Regions from separate parts of the Streptomyces sp. NPDC005435 genome, predicted to be linked through region 1. Evidence: riboswitches for the same ligand, from Rfam matches in the RefSeq annotation. Region 1 holds a riboswitch; the other holds the start of a gene.
What was found. Region 1 has a riboswitch for S-adenosylmethionine ahead of thrC (threonine synthase). Riboswitches for the same ligand answer to the same signal wherever they lie in the genome.
Positions count from the first base shown of each region.

Region 1 (2,992 bases):
TCGGCTGAATTCAGGGCAAGTCGGGCCCCGTAAAAACAATAAATGCCGCATAAGACCCGTGCATTTTGGCTGCTTCTCGTCGGGCGTGCGGCATGAATCCAGGGTTCCCGGCCGGTCGGCCGGGGAGCGCGTTCCCCAACTCTATCGCGCTCAATCACGCAGAATGGCCTCCTCCGTTTCTCTTACGGAGGAGGCCATTCTATGAACAGTTTGTAACCGAAGTTACCGACGGTAATTCTCAGCCGCCGGCGACCGCCGGAATGATGGACACACCGGCGCCGTCCGGGGTCGGCGTCCGGAGGCCGCCCTCGAAGCGCACGTCGTCGTCGTTGACGTACACGTTGACGAACCGGCGCAGCTTGCCCTCGTCGTCCAGGACGCGCCCGGCGATCCCGGAGTGGTGCTTCTCCAGGTCCTCGATCACCTCGGCGAGCGTGGCACCCTCGGCGGCCACCTCCGCCTGTCCGCCGGTGTAGGTGCGCAGGATGGTGGGGATGCGAACGGTCACACTCATACGAGGCCAGCCTCTCGGAAGGAGTCCAGGTTCGGTCGGATGGTCGCGGTGAGCCCCGTACCGGCCACCGCGTCCAGCGTCTTGAGGCCGTCGCCCGTGTTCAGGACGACGGTGGTGAGCGTCGGGTCCAGTACGCCGTTCTCGATCAGCTTGCGCGTCACGCCGACCGTCACGCCGCCCGCCGTCTCCGCGAAGATGCCCTCGGTGCGGGCCAGCAGCTTGATGGCGTCCACGATCTGGGGGTCCGTCACGTCCTCCACGGCGCCGCCGGTGCGCCGGGCGATGTCGAGGACGTACGGCCCGTCGGCGGGGTTGCCGATGGCCAGCGACTTGGCGATGGTGTCCGGCTTCTGGGGCCGTACGACGTCGTGGCCCGCCTTGTACGCGGCCGACACCGGCGAGCAGCCCTCCGCCTGGGCGCCGAAGATCTTGTACGGCCTGTCCTCGACCAGGCCGAGCGCGATCAGCTCCTTGAGCCCCTTGTCGATCTTCGTGAGCTGGGAGCCGGAGGCGATCGGCACCACGAGCTGGTCCGGCAGCCGCCAGCCGAGCTGCTCGCAGATCTCGTACGCCAGCGTCTTGGAGCCCTCGGCGTAGTACGGCCTGAGGTTGACGTTGACGAAGCCCCAGCCCTCGCCGGCCGGGTCGCCGATCAGCTCGGAGCAGAAGCGGTTCACGTCGTCGTAGTTGCCCTCGATGCCGACGAGTTCACCGCCGTAGACCGCGGCCATGACGATCTTGCCCTGCTCCAGGTCGTGCGGGATGAACACGCAGGAGCGCAGCCCCGCGCGGGCCGCGGCGGCGCCGACCGCGCCCGCGAGGTTGCCGGTGGAGGAGCAGGAGAGCGTGGTGAAGCCGAAGGCGCGGGCGGCCTCCAGGGCCTGGGCGACCACGCGGTCCTTGAAGGAGTGGGTGGGGTTCCCGGAGTCGTCCTTGACGAACAGGCCGCCGGTGACGCCGAGTTCACGGGCGAGGTTGTCGGCCTTGACGAGCGGGGTCCAGCCGGGGTGGAGGTTCGGCTTCTCCGCGACGTCGGCGGGGACGGGCAGCAGCGGGGCGTAGCGCCAGATGCTGGCGGGTCCTGACTCGATGCGCTTGCGGAGGCCCTCGGTGTCGTAGCCGGAGAAGTCGTAGGCGATCTCCAGCGGGCCGAAACACTCCTCGCAGGCGAAGACCGGGCCGAGCGGGACGCGGTGCCCGCACTCCCGGCAGCTGAGGGCGGCGGCGGGGCCGAGATCGACAGTGGGGGTGGCAATGGTCTGCACAGCCATGGGAGGCGAGGCCCTTTCTCCTCATCTTCCTCACGACGAATCTCGCCGTGAGACGGATTTGGCACCTTCCCGAGCCGGGAGCCTCGCGGTGTCGCGGAGTGTCCGCGCACGAGACCGGCTGGAGGGTTGCCGGGGCTTCGCAGGGCCGTTTCCCTCTGCCCCTCTGGATGAGCTGTATGCGGTTGTGAACGCCGATCGTCTCGGACATGCGATGGTCACCGGCGTTGTTCAAGACTGTAACCGAAGGCCAGCACAGTTGAAGGTGTCGTCCGAACCGCGAGACGGGTTCAAGAACACCGGCACGTGTGACCGTACGTCCCCCCTGAGAAGGAGCCGCAGACCATGCTGGAAGAAACCGAGCGCTGGCTGGCCACCCGCTCCTGGTCCGTGGCCGACCGCCCGCTGCACCGCGTCCTCGCCGCCAAGCAGCGCTCCGGACAGAGCGTGTCCGTGGTGCTGCCCGCGCTGAACGAGGAGGAGACGGTCGGCGACATCGTGTCCGTGATCCGCCACGACCTGGTGACGCAGGCGCCGCTGGTGGACGAGATCGTCGTGGTGGACTCCGGGTCCACCGACCGCACCTCCGAGGTCGCGGCGGCGGCGGGCGCGCGGGTCGTGCACCGCGACGCGATACTGCCCCGGCTGCCGGCCGTACCCGGCAAGGGCGAGGTGCTGTGGCGGTCTCTGCTCGCGACCAGCGGGGACATCGTCGCCTTCGTGGACGCGGATCTGAAGGAGTTCTCCTCGGACTTCGTCCTCGGCATCGTCGGCCCGCTGCTCACCGATCCGCAGGTGGACCTGGTCAAGGCGATGTACGACCGCCCCCTCGGCGGCGCCGCCGGACAGGGCGGGCGGGTCACCGAGCTGATGGCGCGGCCGCTGCTGAACATGCACTGGCCGCAGCTGGCCGGTTTCGTCCAGCCGCTGGGCGGTGAGTACGCGGCCCGGCGCTCGCTGCTGGAACAGCTGCCGTTCCCGGTGGGGTACGGCGTGGAGCTGGGGATGCTGGTGGACGCGCTGCATCTGGTCGGGCTCGACGCGCTGGCCCAGGTCGACGTCGGCGTCCGCAAGCACCGGCACCAGGACGGGCAGGCGCTCGGGCGCATGGCCGCCGCGATCTACCGCACGGCCCAGCTGCGGCTGGCCCGCGGGCACCTGGTCCGGCCCTCCCTGACCCAGTTCGAGCGGGGGGTGTCCGGCTTCGAGC
Region 1 covers NZ_JBEXEQ010000006.1:240,186-243,177, forward strand. Annotated here, with positions in the region: gene AB0898_RS10225 (MoaD/ThiS family protein) at 239-514, opposite strand; gene thrC (threonine synthase) at 511-1,785, opposite strand; SAM riboswitch class I at 1,804-1,959, opposite strand; gene AB0898_RS10235 (glucosyl-3-phosphoglycerate synthase) at 2,128-2,992, shown strand, end outside.

Region 2 (2,992 bases), on a different contig from region 1:
TCGCCGCGCTGGACAGCGTGAGCGAGGTCTTCTCCGTCACCGGCACCTACGACCTCATCGCCATGGTCCGCGTCGCCCGCCACGAGGACCTCGCCGAGGTCATCCCCGGCCGCATCAGCAAGATCCCCGGCGTCGAGGGCACCGACACCCACGTCGCCTTCCGCACGTACTCCCAGCACGACCTGGAGGCGGCGTTCGCGATCGGCCTCGACAACTAGAGCCTCCGGCGGTTCGACGGTCCACCTCCGGCGGCGCGCCCTCGCGGCCGGCCGCACTCCGCGCCGGATGCCCGGCGGCCGGTCCGTGGCAGCCGCCCGCGCCGCCGGGACGGCGCGAGGAGGCGGCAGCCTCGCCGGTCGGACTTCTCACCCCGCCGGCCGGACCCGGAAGGACGCCCGTCAGGACTCCGGGACGCACTGCCCGTTCTCCGTGCGGTAGCGCCACTTCGCGCCGTGCTCGACCAGTTCGCGCAGGGCCGCCACGAAGCGGTCGACGTGTTCCTCCGGGGTGCCCGCGCCGAAGCTGACGCGGACCGCGTTCAGGGGGGCGTCCGGGGTGCCGCAGTCGGCGTCGGTGTCGGGGGTGCCGTCGAGGAGGGTGCGCAGGAGGGGGTGGGCGCAGAAGAGGCCGTCGCGGACGCCGATGCCGTACTCGGCGGAGAGCGCGGCGGCCAGGCGGGAGCCGTTCCAGCCGGCCACCACGAAGGACAGCACGCCGACGCGCGGGGCGTCGTCCCCGAAGAGGGAGAGGACGCGCACGCCGGGCACCTCCGCGAGACCCTCGCGCACCCGGCGGATCAGCACCGCCTCCCGCTCGGCCAGACGGTCGAGCCCCGCCTCCTCCAGCGCCGCGCAGGCGGAGGCGATGGCGTAGGCGCCGATGACGTTCGGGGAGCCCGCCTCGTGCCGGGCGGCGCCCTCGTGCCACTCCACCTCGACGCGGCCGTCCGCACCCCGTACGACCCGGCGGCTCGCCCCGCCGCCCGCGAGGTACGGCTCGGCGGCCGTGAGCCAGTCGGCGCGCCCGGCGAGCACACCCGAGCCGAAGGGCGCGTACAGCTTGTGCCCGGAGAAGGCCACCCAGTCCACGTCCAGCTCGCGCACGCTCACCGGGTGGTGCGGGGCCAGCTGGGCCGCGTCCAGGACGATCCGGGCGCCGTGCGCGTGCGCGGCCGCCGCCAGCTCGCGCACCGGCCACAGCTCCCCGGTGACATTGGAGGCCCCGGTGACGCACACCAGTGCCGGAGCGGCGGTGTCCCGCGCGGCGAGGGCCCGCTCCAGCGTGGCCACGGCCGCCCTGGGGCTGCGGGGCGCGGCGAGGACGGTGACCCGGTCCTGCGGCCAGGGCAGCAGCGCCGCGTGGTGCTCGGTCTCGAAGACGAACACCTCGCACCCGGCGGGCAGCGCCCGGGCCAGCAGGTTCAGCGAGTCGGTGGTGGAGCGGGTGAACACCACCTGGTCGTCGGCCCGGCAGTCCAGGAACCGGGCGACCGTGCGGCGGGCGTTCTCGAACAGCTCCGTGGAGAGCCGGGACAGCTGCCCGGCGCCCCGGTGGACGCTGCCGTAGTACGGCGCGTAGGCGGCCACGTCGTCCCAGACGCGCCGGAGGGCGGGGGCACTGGCCGCGTAGTCCAGCGCGGCGTACTCCACCTCGCCGCCGGTGACGAGCGGGACGGTGACCCCGGACCCGAGGACGGGCAGCGGGGCGAGGACGGCGGGGGCAGCGGTGAGCACGGACATGAGGGGTCAACTCCCGTGAGAAAGCCCGGAGTCGGCGCGCGGGTACGACAAGGCCCGGCACGCGGCGAACTCGGGAAGAGAAGAAGGGGCGTGCGGAGGCGGGGCTCTGCGGCCCTAACGCATTCGCTTGCTCAAGGAAGGCTCCCTCGACCGCGCTTGCCGTAGACCTCGCTGCCTACGGCCTGGTCCTCACCCGGGGCACCCCGCCACGGACGGAGGGTTGCCGGACAGCCGGCCGGGGCCTGTTGGCTGTCACTCGTGACCTGATCAAAAAGCTAGCGGGGGCCCGGCGGTTCGCGCAACCGGCGTCCGGATCGCGGGACGCCGGCCGCGCGGGCACCGCCGGAACCTCAGCGGCTCGTCACCGCCGCCTCAGCGGTTCGTCGCCGCCACCCACCGCTCCAGCGTCCGCCGGGCCGCCCCGGAGTCGATGGACTCCGCCGCCCGTGCCATGCCCTCGCGCAGCTGGTCCGCCAGGGGCGCCCCGGTCGGGTCCAGGGCCACCAGCGCGGCCGCGGAGTTCAGCAGCACCGCGTCCCGTACGGGGCCCGTCTCGCCGTCCAGGAGCCTGCGGGCGACCTCCGCGTTGTACGCCGGGTCGCCGCCGCGCAGGGCGTCCACCGGGACCAGCTCGATGCCGACGTCACGCGGGTCGAAGACCTCCTCGGTGACCTTGCCGTCGCGCACGATCCACACCCGCGAGGGCGAGGTCGTCGTCAGCTCGTCGAGCCCGTCCTCGCCCCGGAAGACCAGGGAGGAGTTGCCCCGCTCGGCGAAGACGCCCGCCACGATGGGCGCCATGGCGAGGTTGGCGACCCCGACCGCCTGCGACCGCACCCGCGCCGGGTTGGTCAGCGGGCCGATGACGTTGAAGACCGTACGGATGCCGAGCTGGCCGCGCGCGGCGCCCACGTGCCGCAGCGCCGGGTGGAACTTGATCGCGAAGCAGAAGGTGATCCCCGCCTCCTCCGCGACCTCGGCCACCCGCTTCGGGGTCAGCTCCAGGTTGACGCCGAGCTTCTCCAGCACGTCGGAGGAGCCGGAGGCGGAGGACGCGGCGCGGTTGCCGTGCTTGATGACCTTGGCGCCGGTGCCCGCGACCACGATCGAGGACATCGTGGAGATGTTCACGGTCTTGGCGCCGTCGCCGCCGGTGCCGACGATGTCGACGGTCCGGCCCGGCACCTCGATGGTGTTCGCGTGGTCGTACATCGCCCGGACGATGCCGGTGATCTCCTGGACCGTCTCGCCCT
Region 2 covers NZ_JBEXEQ010000015.1:163,301-166,292, forward strand. Annotated here, with positions in the region: gene AB0898_RS20865 (Lrp/AsnC family transcriptional regulator) at 1-218, shown strand, start outside; gene AB0898_RS20870 (aminotransferase class V-fold PLP-dependent enzyme) at 399-1,739, opposite strand; SAM riboswitch class IV at 1,887-2,003, opposite strand; gene trpD (anthranilate phosphoribosyltransferase) at 2,112-2,992, opposite strand, start outside.
Region 2: another riboswitch for S-adenosylmethionine. It lies ahead of AB0898_RS20870 (aminotransferase class V-fold PLP-dependent enzyme); the one in region 1 lies ahead of thrC (threonine synthase).